Regions from separate parts of the Planotetraspora sp. GP83 genome, predicted to be linked through region 2. Evidence: predicted binding sites of a transcription regulator. Region 2 holds the regulator's gene; each other region holds the start of a gene.

Region 1 (7,069 bases), on a different contig from region 2:
GGCCGTGCCACTCGGGATGCCCGGCCAGGAACTCCCGGTAGGCCGTCAGCCCGCGGACGATGTTCTTGGACAGCTCCGTGCGGTCGATGCGGACGATCAGCCTGCGGTCGCCGACGAGCGCCCTGAGGGCCGTCATGTGCGACTCGACGTCCGGCTCCGCCGCCCGCGCCAGCAGTTCCTCGCCGTTCACGCCGAGCGCGTGGACCCCGATCCGGGTCGTCCTGTCCTCATAGGTGACCGTACGGCTCTCGCGGTCGACCCGGGCTCCCAGGAAGGCCTCGCAGCAGTCCATGAAGGCGGCGGCCCAGCGGGCGGTGAGGAACCCGGCGTGGTCGGCCCCGAGGATGCCCGACAGGACCTCGGCGGCCACGTCGTCGGGGAGCAGCGAGAAGTACTCCGGCGGGGCCCAGGGCGTGTGGGAGAAGTGGGCGATCCGCAGGTCGGGCCGCTCGACCCGGAGCATCGCGGGCGTGAGCGTCAGGTGGTAGTCCTGGACCATCACCCTGGCCCCGTGCGCGGCCTCCTCGGCCAGCGCGAGCGCGAACGCCCCGTTGTAGTCCCGGTAGGACGCCCACTCCCGCCGGAACCGGGTGTCGAACTGCGGCGTCATCGGCGTGTTGTAGAGCAGGTGGTTGACGAACCACAGGGTCGAGTTGGCCACCGCGTTGTAGGCCCGGTGGAAGATCGCCGGAGGGATGTCCAGCATCCGGACCGGTCCCGTGTCGTATCCCGCCTCGTCGAGCCGTCCTCCGGGCGACAGCCGTACGGCGCCGCGGTCGCCGTCGGACAGGGCGGCGCAGACCCAGAGCACGTCCGTGCTCCTGGCGACCTCGGACAGCCCCGAGACCAGGCCGCCGCCGCCCCTGCGCATGTTCAGCGCACCGTCGTCCGCCAGTGTGAAGGCCACCGGACCCCGGTTGGACGCGATCAGGACTGAGTGGGCGCGCATGCAGGAAAGTTAATCAAACCGGGGAGCCATCAATAGGATGTCAGGCAATCGCGGAAGGGCTTGGTTCGACATGGCACTGGACGAGACGACCGAGGAACTGGCCCGATCGGCCGCCCAGGGCGATCACCGGGCGCTCGGCGAGCTGCTCCGCCGGATCGAGCCCGACGTGCTCCGTCACTGCGAGCGGCTCCTGCCGTACCGGCAGGACGCGGAGGAGGCGTCGCAGGACACCCTGCTGGCGGTCGCGCGCAACATCGGCAGGTTCGAGGGCCGCGCCAAGTTCAGCACCTGGCTGCACATCGTGACCGTCAACTGCGCCCGAACGACCTACCGTTCGCTGAAGCGGCGGGCCTCGGAGCAGGCGGAGGAGCTGCCCGACCAGCGCCCCGACCCCCGCCGGGTCAGCGTCATCGCGGGGTCGCGGCTCGACCTGCTCGACGCGATGGAGGCGCTGGAGGCCGACAAGCCCGACCTCGCGCAGGCGCTGGTGCTGCGCGACATCTGCCAGCTCGACTACGCCGAGGTCGCCGACCAGCTCGGCATCCCTCTCGGCACCGCCAAGTCGCGCATCCACCAGGCCAGGAAGTACGTCCAGATCGCTCTCGGCGAGGCGTACGGCTGAGGCGCGATACGTTTCGTCTCGCCATGTGAGACACCGGAACGGACAAGCGGGACGGCACGGTACAGTGCTAGGGACCCGCTTAATGCGGGAGACAACTGAATATTGCTCATCCAGAGGGGTGGAGGGACCGGCCCTACGAAGCCCCGGCAACCCTCCCGGTGTCCGAACTCGTGACCACGAGGCCGGCCGGGACAGGTGCCAATTCCGGCTCGTGGCCAGGGTGGTCGCGAGCGAAGATGAGGGAAAGGCCTCGCTTCATGGCGCTCACCACTGCTCACGAGTTCGGCCCCGCCACCGGTCTGTCGTGCCGGGAATGCGGCACCGTCTACGACCTCGGCCCCAGCTTCGCCTGTATCGAGTGTTTCGGGCCACTTGAGGTGGCATACGAGTTCGGCGAGGTCCGGCGGGAGCAGATCGAGTCGGGACCGGCCAACATCTGGCGCTATCGGTCGTTGCTGCCCGTTCCCGCGAACGTCGCCTCCAAGCCCAACCTCCAGCCGGGCTGGACCAAGCTCGTCAAGGCCGGCAACCTGGCCGGCGAGCTGGGCCTCCGCTCGCTGTACGTCAAGGACGACTCCGGCAACCCCACCCACTCCTTCAAGGACCGGGTCGTCGCCATCGCCCTGGAGGCGGCCAGGACCTTCGGCTTCCACACGCTCTCCTGCTCCTCCACGGGCAACCTCGCCGGAGCGGTCGGCGCCGCGGCCGCCCGCGCCGGGCTCGACTCCTGCATGTTCATCCCGTCGAACCTCGAAGAGGCCAAGATCACCATGGCCTCGGTGTACGGCGGGCGCCTGGTCGGCATCGAGGGCACCTACGACGAGGTCAACCGCTTCTGCTCCGAGCTGATCGGCGACGAGCTGGGCGAGAAGTGGGGCTTCGTCAACGTCAACCTCCGGCCCTACTACGCGGAGGGGTCCAAGACCCTGGCGTACGAGATCGCCGAGCAGCTCGGCTGGCGCATCCCCGACCAGATCGTCATCCCCATCGCCTCCGGCTCCCAGCTCACCAAGGTGGACAAGGGCTTCCGCGAACTGATCAAGCTCGGCCTCGTCGAGGACAAGCCGTACCGCGTGTTCGGCGCGCAGGCCGAGGGCTGCTCGCCTGTCTCGGCCGCGTACAAGGCGGGGCTCGACGTCGTCCAGCCGGTCCGGCCGGACACCATCGCCAAGTCCCTCGCCATCGGCAACCCGGCGGACGGGCCGTACGTGCTGGACATCGCCCGGCGCACGGGCGGCGCGGTGGAGGACGTCGACGACCGCGAGATCGTCGAGGCCATCCACCTGCTGGCCCGCACCGAGGGCATCTTCGCCGAGACCGCCGGCGGCGTGACCGTCGGCGTGCTGCGCAAGCTGGTCCGCAACGGCACGCTGGACCCCGAGGCGGAGACCGTCGTGCTCAACACCGGGGACGGGCTCAAGACCCTGGACGCGGTCGCCGCCGAGGCGCGGCCCACCGCCGTCATCCGCCCTTCCCTCGACGCATTCCGTACGGCTTTCGCCAACTGAACGCGTTATCCAAAGCCCAACCCAAGCAACGAAAGCGAGCGATAGATGAGCGTTTCAGTGCGGATTCCGACGATTTTGCGGACATACACCAACGGAGCCGCAGAGGTATCCGGAGAGGGCGGAACGCTCCGCGAGGTCCTGCAGAAGCTGGACGCGGACTACCCCGGCATCGGCGCCCGGATCCTGGATGAAACGGGCAAGATCCGTCGTTTTGTCAACGTGTATGTCGGGGAAGAGGATGTCCGTTTCGCCGAGGGGCTCGACACCGCGACGCCCGACGGAGTCCAGGTCTCCGTCATCCCCGCCGTCGCCGGCGGCTGAGCGGCGGCAAGCCCGCGAGCACCTGACATGCGGTTCTATCATTGCCGAAGTTAATCGGTGCTATAGCATATAGTGCAATTATCAACTATCTACTCCTTAACTGAATATTCGCCGATCCTGCTTTGAGCGAACGTGATGGAGCAGTTTGCGCTTTGACTCTGTTGTTCTACGCCTTGACACAGGTATGGTCGAAGACGATCGACGAAACCGGGGGCTTCTTGGGTGTGGTCCCCAGCCCAGTAAGAGGAGTCGGAAAGTGGCGCAGGGCACCGTCAAATGGTTTAACGCGGACAAGGGCTACGGCTTCATCGCGGTAGACGGTGGTAAGGACGTGTTCGTCCATTACTCGGCAATCATGATGGACGGTTACAAGGCTCTCGAGCAGGGCCAGCGAGTGGAGTTCGACATCACGCAGGGTCAGAAGGGCCCGCAGGCGGAAGGCGTCCGGACCGTCTGATCCCGTCCCAGGACAACCACGGAGGCCCGGTTCGCTCCCCCGAACCGGGCCTTCGACGTGGGCGGACTTACCCGTACAAGCTGGTCAGCATGGCTTCCGCTTGCACTCGCAGGGGTAGAGTGCTAGATACTTGTTTGGCACTCTCGGGTAGAGAGTGACAACAACCGGATCGAGGCGATGGGGCCGGCGAAGGAAGCGGGCCCTTGCCGTCGCGGGCGTCGGCTCGGTCCGCTGAAGCCACCCTGCTACTGGGAGGTCTAGCCTTATGGCAGCCAAGATGATCGCGTTTGACGAGGACGCCCGGCGCGGTCTCGAGCGCGGTATGAACCAGCTCGCCGACGCCGTGAAGGTCACCCTCGGTCCCAAGGGCCGCAACGTCGTGCTGGAGAAGAAGTGGGGCGCCCCCACCATCACCAACGACGGCGTCTCCATCGCCAAGGAGATCGAGCTCGAGGACCCGTGGGAGAAGATCGGGGCCGAGCTCGTCAAGGAAGTCGCCAAGAAGACCGACGACGTCGCCGGTGACGGCACCACCACGGCCACCGTGCTCGCCCAGGCGCTGGTACGCGAGGGTCTCCGCAACGTCGCCGCCGGGGCCAACCCGATGTCCCTGAAGAGGGGCATCGAGGCCGCCGTCGAGCGCGTCAGCGAGGAGCTGTCCAAGCTCGCCAAGGACGTGGAGACGAAGGCGCAGATCGCCTCCACCGCCTCCATCTCGGCCGGCGACCCGCAGATCGGCGAGATGATCGCCGAGGCGATGGACAAGGTCGGCAAGGAAGGCGTCATCACCGTCGAGGAGAGCAACACCTTCGGCCTGGAGCTTGAGCTCACCGAGGGCATGCGCTTCGACAAGGGCCTGATCTCGATGTACTTCGTGACGGACCCCGAGCGCATGGAGGCCGTCCTCGAGGACCCCTACATCCTCATCGCCAACTCGAAGATCTCGGCCAACAAGGACCTGCTGCCGCTGCTCGACAAGGTCGTGCAGGCCGGCAAGCCGCTGCTGATCATCGCCGAGGACGTCGAGGGCGAGGCCCTGGCCACCCTGGTCGTCAACAAGATCCGCGGCCTGTTCCGCTCCGTGGCCGTCAAGGCCCCGGGCTTCGGCGACCGCCGCAAGGCCATGCTCGGCGACATCGCCGTCCTCACCGGCGGCCAGGTCATCAGCGAGGAGCTGGGCCTCAAGCTGGAGAACGCGTCGCTCGACCTGCTGGGCCGCGCCCGCAAGGTCGTCGTGACCAAGGACGAGACCACCATCGTCGACGGCGCCGGTGACGCCGAGCAGATCTCCGGCCGGGTCAACCAGATCCGCGCCGAGATCGACAACACCGACTCCGACTACGACCGCGAGAAGCTCCAGGAGCGTCTCGCCAAGCTGGCCGGCGGCGTCGCCGTCATCAAGGCCGGCGCGGCGACCGAGGTCGAGCTGAAGGAGCGCAAGCACCGCATCGAGGACGCGGTCCGCAACGCGAAGGCCGCCGTCGAGGAGGGCATCGTCCCCGGTGGTGGCGTGGCCCTGCTGCAGGCCGCCGCCAACGCGTTCGACAAGCTCGAGGTCAACGGCGACGAGGCCACCGGTGTCGCGATCGTCCGTAAGGCGCTCGAGGAGCCGCTGAAGCAGATCGCCGTCAACGCCGGCCTCGAGGGCGGCGTCGTGGTGGAGAAGGTGCGCAACCTGCCCGCGGGTGAGGGCCTCAACGCCGCCACCGGCGAGTACGTCAACATGTTCGAGTCGGGCATCATCGACCCGGCCAAGGTGACGCGCTCCGCGCTGCAGAACGCCGCCTCCATCGCGGCCCTGTTCCTCACGACCGAGGCCGTCATCGCCGAGAAGCCCGAGAAGAACCCGGCCGCTCCCGCCATGCCCGGCGGCGGCGACATGGACTTCTAGGTCCTCGAAGCACGGTTACGAGAAGAAGCCGGCCCCCGGTCACGGGGCCGGCTCTTTCTTTTCAGCGTGGTGAGAGGATGAGCACGAGCTCCCTCCCGCCGGTCATCTCGCCGGCGGGGCGTTTGGCTGTCGTAGGGTCTGCGGCGTGACTGACTACTTCCAGGTGTCCACGACGGCCGCCAGCCGCGAGGCAGCGATAAACCTTGTCCGGTCGGCGGTTGAGGGGCGTCTCGCGGCCTGCGGGCAGGTCCTCGGCCCGGTCGTCTCGGTGTTCTGGCACAAGGGCGAACTCGGGGAAGCCGAGGAGTGGCAGGTGTTCCTGAAGACCACCGCCGCGAAGTATCCCGAGTTGGAGGCGCATCTGATCGACCGGCACCCGTGGGACAACCCGGAGGTCACCGCGTGGCCTCTGGCGGCGGGCTCGGCGACGTTCCTGGAATGGGTGACCCGGTCGACCTCGTAGGACGTCAGGTCGTTCTGTCGAGAAGCTCCGCGACGATTGGGAGCGAGCAGTGAGGGCCGAGCCGCTGCATGACAGTACTGATTCGCTGCTGCGGACTGACAGACGCGACGCCGGTGCACAGATCGACGGCCCGGCGGAGTGTGTCTTCCCCGGCGACGCGGAATCGTTCGAAATCCACGCTCCTGTCGCACGGGCCGTTCCCCGGGTCCGGCCGATCTGAACCATTTTGTCGCCGGCCCGGTAGAGCTCGCCCATCTCGATCTGGCTGTCCAAAGCGGTCCGCACGCCCTCCAGGAACACCTTCATTCCGTCGTAGCCCTGGTGGTGGCCGCCGTAGGGCAGCTCCTCGCTCTGGTAGATCTCGATCTCGGGGTCGGTCAGCGCGAACAACGTGGGGACGTCACCTGCGTTGATGGCCGCGTATACGGCGCGGACGACGTCGAAGGGATTCGTGGATTCGGTCATGACCGCACGCTAACGAGGCGCGTCCGGCGGCCGCTTGAGTCACACGACTGACGACTTCCACATGCGTCAACGGTGTGGCCCCGGGCCCGGTGGACACCGGCCGCTGGCAGGGCGACGAGGCGCGGGCCGCCGTCGCGAAGCGCATGGTGACGGGCCGGCTCACGCGGCCGGAGGAGATCGCGGAGGCCGTGCTGATGCTGGCGAGCGAACGCCGCAGCGGCAACACGACCGGCGCGACCTTCACGGTCGACGGGGGAATGACGACGACGCTGTAGCCCGGTCCACCCGACGGTCTACATAACGGTCTGCGGGGCGAGCTGCTCGGGGAGCCCGTTCGCGTGGAGGACGGTCAGCGAGGTGACGGCCCGGGTGAGGACGACGTAGAGCCGGGCG
Region 2 (7,069 bases):
TCTGCGCCTCGTCGAGGATGATGAACGCGTCGTTCAGCGTGCGCCCGCGCATGTACGCCAGCGGCGCGACCTCGATCGTCCCGGCGGCCATCAGGCGCGGGATCGAGTCGGGGTCCAGCATGTCGTGCAGCGCGTCGTAGAGCGGCCGAAGGTACGGATCGATCTTCTCGTAGAGGGTGCCCGGCAGGAAGCCCAGCCGTTCCCCCGCCTCGACGGCGGGCCGGGTCAGGATGATCCGATTGACGTGCTTGTTCTGCAGGGCCTTCACGGCCTTGGCCATCGCCAGATAGGTCTTGCCGGTGCCCGCGGGCCCGATGCCGAAGACCACGGTGTGCTTGTCGATCGCGTCGACGTACCGCTTCTGGTTGACGGTCTTCGGGCGGATGGTCCGTCCGCGCGCGGAGAGGATGTCGAGGGACAGCACCTCGGCCGGGCGGTCGGTCTTCATGCGCAGCATGCCGATGCTGCGCTCGACGGAGTCGGGCGTCAGCTCCGCGCCCGACGTGACCAGCTCCACGAGCTCCTCGAAGAGGCGCACGACGACGCCGCTCTCCTCGGGGCTGCCCGTGATGGTGATCTCGTTGCCGCGCACGTGGATGTCGGCGCGGAACGACTTCTCGATGACCCGCAGCAGCTCATCGCGCGACCCGAGCAGGCTCACCATCGGCTGCCCCTCGGGGATGACCACCTTGGCCTGGGTCTTGTTGAATTCGTGTGACTCGGACATGGGCGGCCCTTACGGCCTGCTCGCCTCCCTAGTTCCCCATCATGCTAGCCGCTCACCCCGGTGGCCACGCGAGGTCTCTGCCGCCCAGAACGTGCGCGTGGACGTGGGAGACGGTCTGCCCGGCGCCCGGCCCGGTGTTGAACACCACCCGGTAGCCCGAGCCGGCCACGCCCTCCTGGACGGCAACGGCGTGACACGCCTTGAGCAGGTCGTCCGCGAGGCCGTCGTCGGCCTCGGCCAGCGCCGCCGCGTTCTCGTGGTGGGCCTTCGAGACGACCAGGACGTGCGTGGGCGCCTGCGGGTTGATGTCGCGGAACGCCAGCGCCCGGTCGGCCTCCAGGACGATCTCCGCGGGGATCTCCTTGGCCACGATCTTGCAGAACAGGCAGTCGGTCACGAGCGAAAGCGTAGCCGTTGCCAATCAGTGATGACGTTGAAAGATCCCCGCAAGTAATGTTGGTGTGCGACACTGCAGCGAAAAACTCCCTACCGAAAACCCCCCTAGTGTCGGGCGAGGACACCACAGGGTCATGCCCCCTAATCATTCGGAAGAACGTAAACCCCCCGGGGATGACGAGCGTCCTACTGAGGTGACCACCGAGACCCTCGTGGCCGACAGGTCGTTGGGGACGGTGCCCGTCGGGTGGGATGCCGACATGGCCGTTACGGCGCTTTACAGCGCCCACTATCGGTCACTGGTGCGTCTCGCGGTGTTGCTGGTCCGTGATGTGGCCAGCGCGGAAGAGGTCGTGCAGGACGCGTTCGTCGCCATTCATGGGGCGTGGCGTCGGCTGCGGGACACCGACAAGGCACTGGCCTACCTACGCCAATCGGTCGTCAACCGCTCGCGCTCCGTGCTGCGCCACCGCGCGGTCGTCGAGAAGTACGCCCCGAAGGGGCTTCCCGACGCGCCCAGCGCGGAGAACGGCGCGATCGGCGAGCTGGAGCGCTCGGCGGTCATCGAGGCGCTTCGCGGCCTGCCCACCCGGCAGCGCGAGGCGCTGGTGCTGCGCTACTACGGTGACCTGTCGGAGGCGGAGATCGCCAACGCGATGGGAATCAGCAAGGGCGCGGTGAAGAGTCACACGGCCCGCGGCATGGCCGCACTACGGATGGCACTGGAGCAGTTCTCATGACCTTCCCCCCCGACGACGAGTACGGCGAGCTGCTGCGCCGTGCCATGCGCGCGGAGGCGGACTCGGTCGTGCCGTCTCCCGAAGGACTGAACATCATCCGCGGCCGCATCGAGAGACGCGGCCTGCGGGGCCTGTTTTGGTGGCGGGTCGGAGCCTCCGTGGCCGGGGCCGTCCTGGTGGCGGGCACGGTGATCATGCTCGTTCCCGGCCTGCGCACGCAGGTGGGCCAGAGCGCGGGCATCTTCCAGGTCGACAACGACCATGGGCTTCCCGACACGTCGTTCACCCAGCGTCCGCCCGCGACGCCCGCACCCAGCCTGTTGATCACCACCAACGGGACCGCGCGCGGTCAGGCGCCGCCCGCCCCGACGCACAAGGCGGGCTCGACCTCCAAGCCGGCGCCGTCTTCGACGCCGAACCCCTGCGCGTCTCCCGACGCCACGACGGGAGTCGTCGAGCCGGACTCCACGGCCTCGCCCTCGTGCCCTCCGAGCGAGACCCCGCCACCTCCGGCGCCCACGCCCTCGACGGCCACCACGCCGCCCCCGGCGCCGACGCCTTCACCGACCCCGACGCCTACGCCTACGCCTTCGCCGACCGACGCGGTCACGGTCAACTCCGCCTCGGAGACGCCGGCGCCGTAGGGATCACTCTTTCTGGAGCACCGAGAGGATGTTGCCGGCCGGGTCCTTGAACCAGGCGATGGCCGGTCCGCGCGCGCGGAAGATCCCCTTCTCGTCGACGCCCTCGTAGGTCTCGAAGCGGATTCCGCGCGCCGCGAGCTCGGCCACGGCGGCTTCGATGTCGTCGACCGGGAAGTTGAGGATCGTGAACGTCGCCGGCGTGTGATCGGGCTTTGGGTAGACCAGCGTGTCCCGGTCGCCCGCGAGGTGCAGCGTGAGCATCCCGTGCTCCTCGGAGACCCGCAGACCGAGCGTCTCGCCGTAGAACCGCCTGGCCTCGGGGATGTCGTCCACGGAGAATCCGCTGAACGCCCTGCTGTTCTCTAACATCGCGCTCCCCTCACCGACGACTTCACCGACGACTTCACCAGCGCCCGCAACGGGACAGCAGCACGGCGGCCGCCGCCACTCCGGCCGTCGAGGTCCGCAGCACCGTCGGCCCCAGCAGGGCCGGTACGGCGCCGGCCGCCCGGAATCGGGCGATCTCGTCATCGATGATGCCGCCCTCGGGGCCGACCACGACCACGATGTCACCCTTCTCCGGCGGTGTCAGACCGCTCAGCGGTTCGGCGGCCTCCTCGTGCAGCACGATCGCGAGCGCCGCCCCGGAGATGAGCGAGGCCACCCCGGCCGTCGTGGCCTGCTCGGCCACCTCGGGAAGGTGGAAGCGGCGGGCCTGCTTGCCGGCCTCGCGCGCGGTGCTCCGCCAGCGGGCCAGGGCCTTGCCCGCGCGGTCGCCCTTCCACTGGGTGACGCAGCGGGCGGCGGCCCAGGGCACGATCACATCGACGCCCGCCTCGGTCATCATCTCGACCGCCAGCTCCCCCCGGTCCCCCTTCGGGAGCCCCTGGACGACGACGAGACGCGGCACGGGCGGGTCGAGGTCGTAGCGCCTGAGCACCTCGGCCGTGAGCGTGTCCTTGCCCACGTCGGAGACGACGCACTCGGCGACCCGGCCCAGGCCGTCCGTCAGGTCGATCCGCTCGCCGGGTCGGAGCCTCCGCACGGCCGCCGCGTGGCGTCCCTCCGGGCCGCCGAGGACGACCCGGCCGGCCCCGGGACCGGCTTCGAGATCAGTGGTGTCCGCCAGGAAGACGGGAACGCTCATGAACCCGCCTCAGCGGCCGTTGAACGCGTCTCTCAGGCGCGAGAAGAAGCCCTGCTGGCCGGGGGAGAACTTGCCCGGCGGCCGCTCCTCCCCGCGCAGCTTGGACAGCTCCCGCAGCAGCTCCTCCTGCGCCGGGTCCAGCTTGGTCGGGGTCTCGACGGTGACGTGGATCAGCAGGTCGCCCCTGCCGGTCTCGTTCAGCCGCTGGACGCCCCTGCCGTACAGGGGGATGATCTGGCCGGCCTGGGTGCCGGGCCGTACGTCGATCCCCTCGGCGCCGTCGAGGGTCTCGACGGTGAGCGAGGTGCCGAGGGCGGCGGCGGTCATCGGGATCTGGACCGTGCAGTGGAGGTCGTCTCCCCGCCGCTCGAAGATCTGGTGGGGCCGCTCGACGATCTCCAGGAAGAGGTCGCCGGGAGGGCCGCCGCCGGGGCCGATCTCACCCTCGCCCGCGAGCTGGATGTGGGTGCCGTCCTCGACGCCGGCCGGGATCCTGACCTTGATGGTCCTGCGGGTGCGGACCCGGCCCTCGCCGGAGCACTCCATGCAGGGGTGGCGGATCACGCTGCCGTACCCGCCGCACTGGGGGCACGGCCGCGAGGTCATGACCTGGCCGAGGAACGACCGGGTGACCTGGGACACCTCGCCACGGCCGTGGCACATGTCACAGGTGTCGGGGTGGGTGCCCGCCGCCGCGCCGGAGCCGTGGCAGACCTCGCACAGCACGGCCGTGTCGACGACCAGTTCCCGCGTGGTGCCGAACCCGGACTCGGCCAGGTCGAGCTCGACCCGGATCGTCGCGTTGCGGCCCCGCCTGGCGCGGGAGCGCGGCCCCCGGGCCCCGCCGGCCGAGCCGAAGAAGGCGTCCATGATGTCGCTGAACGGGAAGCCCGCCCCGAACCCGCCGGCTCCGGCCCCCGCCCCGCTGCTGAACGGGTCGGCGCCGAGGTCGTACATCTGCCGCTTGTTCGCGTCGGACAGCACCTCGTAGGCCTGAGTGATGTCCTTGAACCGCTCCTGGGTCTCCGGATCAGGATTGACGTCCGGGTGCAGCTCTCGGGCGAGACGGCGGTACGCCTTCTTGATCTCTTCCTGGCTGGCGTCACGGCGCACCCCGAGGGTCGCGTAGTAGTCCTTGGACACTTATGACCCCGCCAGGATCTGGCCGACGTAGCGCGCCACCGCGCGCACCGCACCCATCGTCACCGGATAGTCCATTCGCGTCGGGCCCAGCACTCCTAGCCGGGCCAGTTCCTTGTCGCCCGAACCGTATCCCGCGGCCACGATCGAGGTGCCGCGAAGTCCGGTGTACGGGTTCTCCGAGCCGATCCGGACGGTCAGCTCGGACAGGCCGCCGGTCTCGCCGAGCAGGCGCATCAGGACGACCTGCTCCTCCAGCGCCTCCAGCACGTCGCGCAGGCCGACGCTGAAGTCGGCCGCCGCGAGATTGGCGGTTCCAGCAAAAACGATCTTTTCCTCGTGCCGCTCGACAAGTGTCTCAAGAAGCACCGACAGGATCGTCGCCGCCACGGGACGATCCTCGGCGGGAAGCCGCTCCGGCACATCGGCGACGGTCTCCGGCACGCTGGAGAGGCCGCAGCCGTCCAGGCAGGCGTTGAGCACGGCGCGCAGGTGCGCGATCCGGTCGTCCGTAACCTCCTCGGGCAGGTCGACCACCCGCTGCTCGACCCGGCCGGTGTTGGTGATCAGCACGAGCATGACCCGCCGCTCGGCCAGCGGCACGATCTCGACGTGCCGGACCGACGACCTGGTCAGCGAGGGATACTGAACGACCGCGACCTGCCTGGTGAGCTGGGCCAGCAACCGCACCGTCCGCATGACGATCTCGTCGAGGTCCACGACCCCGGCGAGGAACGTCTCGATCGCTCTGCGCTCGGCGGCGGAAAGCGGCTTGACCTGCGAGAGCCGGTCGACGAACAGGCGATATCCCTTGTCCGTCGGAACCCTCCCGGCACTCGTGTGCGGCTGGTGAATGTACCCCTGCTCCTCAAGCGCGGCCATGTCGTTGCGGATCGTCGCAGGAGAAACGCCGAGATTATGCCTGTCGGCGAGGGCCTTGGAGCCCACCGGCTCGTTGGTGGACACGTAGTCCTCGACGATGGCGCGCAGCACGGCCAGCTTGCGGTCGTCGAGCAATGTGTCACCTCCCTGTGCGTGGGAAACACGAACTCTGGCACTCTGTGTTCCCGAGTGCCAAGTGTACGGCCAGCGCCCCCGGGGTGCGATAACACGATCGACTACAAGGACAAGCCGACTGCAAATGGCTTACAAGCGGCATTCGCCAAACTCCCACCCATGACCGAAAATCCCAACCCGGGCCCCGCGGACGCCACCGTCCGGTTGCCGCACCCTCCCGCGCCCGGCGAGCCGTACGGCGCTTCCTACCCGCCGGGCCCCGCATATGCCTCCGGCGGCCAGTACCCGCCCCCCTCCTACGGCACGCCTCCCCCGCCTCGCGCGGCGGGCCCGGTCCGCCCCCGCCTTCTGTGGGTCTTCCTGGCCTGGGCGCTCTTCGTGGTCCTGCTGATCGTGGGGGTCGGCGGCTTCGCGGGCGGCCTGTTCTCCACGATCAGCGACGTCGCGCCGGCCAAGACCTTCGCCGGCGGCCAGGCGGTCAGCGCCAGGCTCGACCCGAAGGACAAGCCGGCCATCTACGCCGCCGCCGACCAGCCCACCAACGTCTCATGCGAGGTGCGGGGCGACCAGGACGAGAAGGTCACCCTCACCCAGCCGAAGACGTCCCAGACGGTCGCCATCGGCGACAGGAAGTGGGAGCTGCTCTTCACCGTCGGCGTCCCGTCGGCGGGGACCTACCAGGTGAGCTGCGACGGCGAAGGCGTCACGTTCGGCATCGGCAAGGAGCTCACCGCGAGCGGCGGAAAGCTCGGCGGCGCGATCGCGCTCCTGGCGCTCCCGTTCCTCGGCTTCCTGGCCGCCGTGATCGTGACCATCGTCGTGCTGGTGCGGCGGAGCGCCAACCGGCGGCGCCCACCCACCCACTCGCCGTGATCATGCACAGAGTCCCACGCTTGGCCTCCGACCTCGGCAAACCCCAGGCGGGATCATGCACGGGTTCCCGGTCGGCCTCGTCACGCAGGGCAAATCTCCACGTGATCATGCGGGGCGCCCTGTCCGGGACGGCGGACGCGGACACGGGCGGCGGGTTCGCCGCCGCCCCGGTCGCTGTTTTGCTAGCGTTCGCGGCATGTATGGGCGGGACGTGCTTTCCGGAGACTGGCGGCGCCCCAAGCGGGGCCAGATCCCCACGGTCCCGGCCGAGCCGGATCTCGTGGTCGAGGACGCGGAAGGCCGGTTCTGCGGCGCGGTGGTGGCCTGCGACAAGGAGGCCGTCACGCTGGAGGACCGGTTCGGGCGGCGGCGGGTCTTCCCCCTC
Region 3 (7,069 bases), on a different contig from region 2:
TGTCCGGCCCGACGACCCCGAAGCCCTGCGGCATGCCCGGCTGCATGGCGACCTTCTCGAACATGACCTTGCCCAGCGGCGCGAGGGCCTCCTTGACCGGCTCGTAGGCCCCCATGGAGACGCCGCCGCTGGTGATCACGGCGTCGGCGCGCACAAGCTGGGCGTCGAGCGTGTCGAGGAACTCCCTCGGGTCGTCGGTCACGACGCCGGCGCGGAACCCGTCTCCCCCGGCCTCGCGCACGGCGGCGGCGAGCATGAAGCTGTTGGACTCCCAGATCTGTCCGGAGGCCAGCGGCGTGCCGGGCTCGGCCAGCTCGGCGCCGGTGGACAGCACGACCACCCTTGGCCGGGGCCGTACCGTCACGCGACGTCGTCCCACTCCGGCGAGGATGCCGAGCTGGGCCGGGCCGATCCGCGTGCCTTCGCGGAGCACCACGTCCCCGGCGTGCACGTCCTCACCCGAGCGGCGGATCGCGTGCCCGGGCGGCGCGGGCCTGTCGATCCTGACCGTGACGGCGCCGCCGTCGGTCCACTCCACCGGGACGACGGCGTCGGCGCCCGCCGGCAGCGGCGCGCCGGTCATGATGCGGGAGACCAGCCCCGGCCCCACCGCGCGCAGCTCGCTGTCCCCCGCCGCCACGTCCTCGATCACCGGCAGCGTCACGGGAGCGCCGGCCACGTCCTCGGCCCGTACGGCATAGCCGTCCATGGCCGAGTTGTCGAAAGGCGGCAGCGGCACGGGCGAGGAGACGTCCTCGGCCAGCACAGCGCCGAGCGCCCGCTCGAGTTCGACCTCGAGCGGGGCCAGCGGCCGTACGGTCGCCAGGATGTCGGCAAGATGCCGGTCGACCGTCTTCATGGGTCCGAGAGTCCTCTTTCTACGAGCTCTACGATTTCTACGATTCGGCCTGGTCGAGGAACTCCTTGAGCCAGGGCAGGAAATCGGGCGCCAGGTCTTCGCGGTTGGCCGCGAACTGCACGACCGTGCGCAGATAGTCGAGCTTGTTGCCCGTGTCGTAGCGGCGGCCCCGGAACAGCACGCCGTGAACCGGCCCGCCCTCCTCGGGTCCCCTGGCCGCCAGCGTCCGCAGGGCGTCCGTGAGCTGGATCTCGCCGCCGCGCCCCGGCGGGGTGTTCTCCAGGACCTCGAAAACCGCCGGGTCGATCACATAGCGGCCGATGACCGCCCAGTTCGACGGGGCCTCGTCGGCCGGCGGCTTCTCCACCAGGTCGGTGACGCGGACCACGTCGGCCTCGTCGGTCGCAACGATCGCGGCCGCGCCGTACAACGAGACCTGCTCGCGCGGGACCTCCATGAGCGCGACGACGCTGCCGCCGTACGTCGCCCTGACCTCGATCATCCGCTTGAGCAGCGCATCCCGCGGGTCGATCAGGTCGTCACCGAGGAGACAGGCGAACGCCTCGTGGCCGACATGCTGCTTGGCGCACAGCACGGCGTGACCGAGGCCCTTGGGCTCGCCCTGCCGTACGTAATGCATGGTCGCGAGGTCGACAGGCTCCTGGACCTGCGACAGGCGCTCCTCGTCCCCCTTGGCCCGAAGCGCGTCCTCAAGCTCGTACGCTACGTCGAAGTGATCCTCGATGGAGCGCTTGTTGCGGCCGGTCACCATGAGGACGTCGAGCAGTCCGGCGGATACCGCCTCTTCGACGACATACTGGATCGCCGGTTTGTCGACGATGGGCAGCATCTCCTTGGGGGTCGCCTTCGTCGCGGGCAGGAATCGTGTGCCGAGACCTGCGGCGGGGACCACGGCTTTGGTTACGGGATCGAAGTCAGCCATGGCTGAACACTAACGGAGCAGGCGGAGCGGGATATGGACAAGGTGACCCTGCGACGGCGGATCCTGGACAGCCGCTCGAAGATCGACGAGAAGACCCTGCGGGCGTCCTCCGCCGCCGTGCGGGAGACGCTGCTCGACCAGCCATGGGTGCAGATGGCGGGCCTGGTCGCCTGCTACTGGTCGACCGGATCGGAGCCCTCGACCCACGGGCTGGTCTTCGCGCTGTGGAAGCACGGGGCGACCGTGATCCTCCCGGTGCAGCGGCCGGACGGCGATCTCGACTGGGCGGTGTACGACGGGCCCGACTCCCTCGCGCCCGGGCCGCTCGGGATCATGGAGCCGGTGGACACCCGGCGCGGCGTGGACACGATCCGCACGGCCGCGCTGGTCCTCGTGCCGGCCCTGGCCGTGGACAGGTTCACCGGCGTACGGCTCGGCCGCGGCCGCGGGTTCTACGACAGGGCCCTTTCCCGGGTCGGGCCGAACGTCCCGACGGTGGCGCTGCTCCACGAGGGCGAGCTGATCGAGGACGTGCCGGCCGAGCCGCACGACCAGCGTGTACGGTTCGCGGCCCTACCGACCGGAATCACCCGTTTGGTGCATATGTGAAAAGATTCCGATAAGTCGCGGGAGGAGGGGGGCGGGTAAGGCTGAACATCTGGCTTCTCCTGTCCGCCGCCGTCGTCATCGCGGCCATCGCGTCCGTCCGCATCGCCCACCGCACCGGCCTGCCCAGCCTGCTGATCTACCTGGGTCTCGGGCTGCTCCTCGGCGAGTCCGGGATCGGCGGCATCCATTTCGAGGGCGCCCAACTCGCCCAGCAGCTCGGCCTGATCGCGCTCGCCGTCATCCTGGCCGAAGGCGGCCTGACCACCAACTGGGCCCACGTCCGCGACGCCGTGCCCACCGCGCTCGTGCTCGCCACGGTGGGCATCGCGGTCAGCATCGTCGGGCTGGCGGTAGCCGTACACGCCCTGCTGGGCATGGACTGGCGGACGGCGCTGCTGCTCGGCGCGGTCCTCGCCTCGACGGACGCCGCCGCCGTGTTCTCCGTGCTGCGGCGGCTTCCCCTGCCTCCCCGGCTGGCCGGGATCCTGGAGGCCGAGTCGGGCTTCAACGACGCCCCCACGGTCATCGTCGTGATGATGCTCAGCGCGGCCTCCCAGCCGATGCCGTCGCTGTGGCAGGTGGTGCTCGAAACCGCCTACGAGCTCGGCATCGGCGCGGCGGTGGGCCTCGCCGTCGGACCGGCCGCCGCCTACGCCCTGCGCCGGGTGGCGCTGCCCGCCTCGGGTCTTTATCCCATCGCGGTGCTGGCGCTGGCGTTCGTCGCGTACAGCGGGGCGGCGCTGCTGCACGGAAGCGGCTTCCTCGCCGTCTACGTCGGCACGCTGATCCTCGGCAACGCGCGGCTGCCCCACCGGGCGGCGACTCGTGGATTCGCCGAGGGCGCGGCGTGGCTGGCCCAGATCGGCCTCTTTGTCATGCTCGGCATACTCGCCAGCCCGTCCGAGCTGCCGCGCGTGATCGTCCCGGCCATGGTCGCCGGGCTGGCCCTCGTCTTCCTGGCCCGGCCGCTTTCGGTCGTGGTCTCCGCCGCGCTGGTGCAGGTCGCGCGGATCGGCAGCCTGTCATGGCGGGAGCAGGTGTTCCTGTCGTGGGCGGGTCTTCGCGGCGCGGTGCCGATCGTGCTCGCCACGATCCCGTGGGCCGCCGGCGTGCCGGGCGCCAAGGGGCTGTTCAACGACGTCTTCATCATCGTCATCGTGTTCACACTCGTACAGGGGCCGACGCTGCCTTATCTGGCGCGGATTCTGGGCGTGACGGCCGAAGGCGAGGCCCGCGACCTCTCCGTCGAAGCCGCGCCTCTGGAGGAGCTCAACGCCGACCTGCTCCAGATCCGAATCCCGACCGGCTCGCTGATGCACGGCGTCGAGATCTTCGAGCTGCGGCTTCCGGCGAACGCCCTGGTCACGATGGTCGTCCGAGGCGGCCGGTCCTTCGTGCCGACGGAGAACACCCGGTTGCGCGCGGAGGACCAGCTTCTCGTGGTGACCACCGCCGCCCAGCGGGAAACCGTCGAACGCCGCCTGCGCGCGGTCAGCCGCCGTGGCAAGCTCGCAGGCTGGTACGGCGAGCGAGGGGCCTAGCTGTCTCGACCTTTTGAGGCGGAGGCGGCCTCGGGGTGCCGGAGGCGGTCGCGGGGTGGGCGGACACGGGGTCGGGAAGCGGACCGAGGTGCAATAAACCGGGCTGGAGTGGCGTTTGTGCTCCTTGACTGCTTACCATTAGCAGTCGAACGGGTCGAGTGCCAGTCTCAGGAGGAGTGCGTGCCCACCTATCAGTACGCCTGTACCGCTTGCGGTGAGCAGCTGGAGGTCGTTCAGAAGTTCTCTGACGACCCGCTCACGGACTGCCCGGAATGCCAGGGCCGCCTGCGCAAGGTCTTCTCCCCGGTCGGCATCGTGTTCAAGGGGTCCGGTTTCTACCGCACCGACAGCCGGTCGTCGAGCTCGTCCACCTCCACGGTGTCGGGCGACTCCAAGAAGTCGGGCGGCGACTCCGCGAAGAAGCCGGGCGACTCGGCCAAGGAGGCCGCTCCCGCCGCGGCCTCGACGTCGGCCTCCGGATCGGCTTCGGGATCTTCTTCGGGATCTTCTTCGGGCAGCACGACTTCAGCGGCGACCTCCGCGGCGTGACGATCGGGCCCGGCGCCGGCCGGGCCTGCGCGGAGTTATCCACAGGCGTCGCGTCGAGGGTGGCCGTGATTCGCTAGGGTCGGCCGCATGGTCAACGACGTAGAGATCGGGGTCATCGGCGGCTCGGGGTTCTACTCCCTGATCGAGCACGCCGAGGAGATCCAGCTGGCGACGCCGTACGGCCCGCCGAGCGACAGCGTCACACTGGGCCGGATCGGCGACCGGTCCGTGGCCTTCATCCCCCGGCACGGGCGCGGCCACGTCCATCCCCCGCATCGCATCCCCTACCGGGCCAACCTCTGGGCCCTGCGCTCGCTCGGCGTCCGCCAGGTGCTCGCGCCCAGCGCCGTCGGGTCACTGCGGCCCGAGCTCGGTCCGGGCGCTCTGGTGATCCCCGACCAGCTGGTGGACCGCACCACCGGCCGCGCGCAGACCTACTACGACGCGGGCGGCGCCGTCCACGTGTCGTTCGCCGATCCCTACTGCCCCAGAGGCCGGGCCACGGCCGTGGCGAAGGCCCGCGAGACGGGGTGGGACACGGTCGACGGCGGCACGCTGGTGGTCATCGAGGGCCCCCGGTTCTCCACCCGCGCGGAGTCGAGGTGGTTCACGCAGGCCGGCTGGTCGATCATCGGCATGACCGGCCACCCGGAGGCGGTGCTCGCCCGGGAGCTGGCCCTCTGCTACACGTCGCTCTGCCTGGTGACCGATCACGACGCCGGTGTCGAGGCCGGCGAGGGGGTCACCCACGAGGAGGTTCTCGCCTTCTTCGCGGCCAACAGTGAGCGGATGCGCTCGCTGGTGAGCGAGGTCGTGGAGGCCCTCACCCTTGAGCGTGCGTGCCCGTGCGGCAGCGCCCTCGACGGCATCAAGCTCCCCTTCGACCTTCCATAACCGGCCATGCGCGCCGTCAGTCTGCTTCTCGCTCGTCGCCGCCGTCTGATCGCCGCCATCCTCGCGGGGCTGGCGGTGGCGTGCGTGGTCATGTCGGTCCGGCCCCCTCAGGGCGTGGACGTCCTCGCCGCCGCTCACGATCTCGGCGGAGGCCGCCTGTCCGCCTCCGACGTCATGGTCGTACGGCTGCCGCCCGACGCCGTGCCGGATGGCGCGTTCCGTACGGCATCGGCAGTCATGGGCCGTGTGGTCAGCGGGCCGATGCGCCGGGGCGAGCCGCTCACCGACGCCCGGCTGCTCGCTCAAGGGCTGCTCGCCGCTCAGGGGCCGGGCATGGTGGCGGCTCCCGTCCGGATCGCGGACCCGGCCGCCGCGAGGCTGCTCTCACCGGGAGACCTCATCGACGTCTTCGCCGCTTTCGAGGGAGAGGGCCGGCAGGCGTTCGCCGTCACGCAGGAGGTCAGGGTGATAACCCGCCCCTCGGGAGAGGACGACGAGGGCGCCCTCCTGGTCCTCGCGACCACTCCCACCCAGGCCGCGCAGCTGGCGCAGGCACAAGCTCATGGCCGCCTGTCCGTCGCCATCCATCCAAGGTGAGGAGGGCCCGGTGAGAAAGGGCCCGGTAAGAAGGGGCCCGGTGATCAAGGGCTTGGTGAGGAGGGCCTACCAGAGGCGAACACCGCCTGCGGCGAAACCGTTAGAGGAGTGAACCGATCTTGGGGTCGTATTCCCAGTGCCACGGCTCGAAGGGGCTGTGGTAGGCCCAGTCCGGGTGGATGAACCCGAAGCGCTTGCTGTTGGCCTCCAGCCAGTTGAACTGAACGGATCGGAAGGCCTGGACCCCGCCGCAGAGGTCGACCGCCATCCCCAGGCCGTGGTTGCTCTTGCCCGGGATCGCCGCGAGCCCGGGACGCTGGTAATAGACCGTCTGCTGCTCACTGAGGCTGCGATAGCTGTCCGACACGCAGATCGGCCTGCCGAACCGCCTCTGGTAGGCCAGGTTGAGGTCCGCGAAGGCGATGGCCGCGTCGGCCCGCAACTCCTCCCCCTCCTGCGGCAGCGGGCACAGGCTGGTCTTCGGGAGCAGGCCGTTCGGGTACTGCGCGGCGATGTCGACCCGCGTGGGATCACAGGCCCCCACCCCACGGTGGCCCTGGTTGACGTTGACGCCGAGCTTGGTCAGCGCCTTCGTGAGAGACCTGACCAGCCTGGACGAGCGCTTCCGCAGGCTGTCGATCTGCAGGTTGAGCTGGGCCTCCTGGAGGAGGTTGGCCGCCCGCAGTTCCTGCGCCTCGGTGGCGAACTGCTCCTGCTGCTGCTGTAGCCGTATCGCGTCGCCGAGGACGGTGTTGCGCCCGGCGACCAGATGGTCGACGTCACTCATGGCCCGAAGCGTCGTGGTGCCGTCGCTCTGGGTGAAGAGCGGCCCGAGCCCGGTCGTCGAGGGATCCTGATAGATCGACTCGACGAGATCGGAGAGCGGCTTGCGCATCTTGGCGAGCGCCTGGGTCGCCGCCTGGAGCTGGGTCAGCTTGGCGACCAGCTGTTTCTGTGAGGCGTCAAACTGCTTCTGCCTGGCGACCAGGGCCTTGTTGGCGTCCTCTATGCCCTTGAACGCCTGCTGGGCCTGCCGCCGCAACTCACTCAGGCTGCCCGGATCCTTCCCCTTCGCCT

Evidence for each region. The regulator HrcA, encoded in region 2, represses chaperone genes, less so after heat shock. The targets are predictions, from matches to a motif close to TTGGCACTCTCNNNNNGAGAGTGCCAA.
Region 1: the regulator HrcA is predicted to act here: its motif matches at 3,992-4,018, upstream of groL (chaperonin GroEL).
Region 3: the regulator HrcA is predicted to act here: its motif matches at 4,091-4,117, upstream of ABH927_RS13185 (FmdB family zinc ribbon protein).

What each region holds. Positions count from the first base shown of each region.
Region 1 covers NZ_JBGCBZ010000016.1:167,020-174,088, reverse strand. Annotated here, with positions in the region: gene ABH927_RS22675 (trehalose-6-phosphate synthase) at 1-949, opposite strand, end outside; gene ABH927_RS22670 (RNA polymerase sigma factor) at 1,020-1,571, shown strand; SAM riboswitch class I at 1,675-1,814, shown strand; gene thrC (threonine synthase) at 1,829-3,079, shown strand; gene ABH927_RS22660 (MoaD/ThiS family protein) at 3,125-3,400, shown strand; gene ABH927_RS22655 (cold-shock protein) at 3,657-3,857, shown strand; gene groL (chaperonin GroEL) at 4,123-5,748, shown strand; gene cutA (divalent-cation tolerance protein CutA) at 5,894-6,211, shown strand; partial or broken gene ABH927_RS22640 (nuclear transport factor 2 family protein) at 6,386-6,676, opposite strand; gene ABH927_RS22635 (SDR family oxidoreductase) at 6,751-6,951, shown strand; gene ABH927_RS22630 (AAA family ATPase) at 6,970-7,069, opposite strand, start outside.
Region 2 covers NZ_JBGCBZ010000004.1:191,963-199,031, forward strand. Annotated here, with positions in the region: gene ABH927_RS07585 (PhoH family protein) at 1-727, opposite strand, end outside; gene ABH927_RS07590 (histidine triad nucleotide-binding protein) at 780-1,124, opposite strand; gene ABH927_RS07595 (SigE family RNA polymerase sigma factor) at 1,384-1,863, shown strand; gene ABH927_RS07600 (hypothetical protein) at 1,860-2,507, shown strand; gene ABH927_RS07605 (VOC family protein) at 2,511-2,876, opposite strand; gene ABH927_RS07610 (16S rRNA (uracil(1498)-N(3))-methyltransferase) at 2,911-3,654, opposite strand; gene dnaJ (molecular chaperone DnaJ) at 3,664-4,797, opposite strand; gene hrcA (heat-inducible transcriptional repressor HrcA) at 4,798-5,811, opposite strand; gene ABH927_RS07625 (hypothetical protein) at 5,971-6,684, shown strand; gene ABH927_RS07630 (DUF3097 domain-containing protein) at 6,881-7,069, shown strand, end outside.
Region 3 covers NZ_JBGCBZ010000008.1:1,763-8,831, reverse strand. Annotated here, with positions in the region: gene glp (gephyrin-like molybdotransferase Glp) at 1-859, opposite strand, end outside; gene galU (UTP--glucose-1-phosphate uridylyltransferase GalU) at 897-1,802, opposite strand; gene ABH927_RS13195 (5-formyltetrahydrofolate cyclo-ligase) at 1,836-2,411, shown strand; gene ABH927_RS13190 (potassium/proton antiporter) at 2,453-3,952, shown strand; gene ABH927_RS13185 (FmdB family zinc ribbon protein) at 4,133-4,501, shown strand; gene ABH927_RS13180 (S-methyl-5'-thioadenosine phosphorylase) at 4,589-5,395, shown strand; gene cpaB (Flp pilus assembly protein CpaB) at 5,402-5,992, shown strand; gene ABH927_RS13170 (D-alanyl-D-alanine carboxypeptidase family protein) at 6,093-7,069, opposite strand, start outside.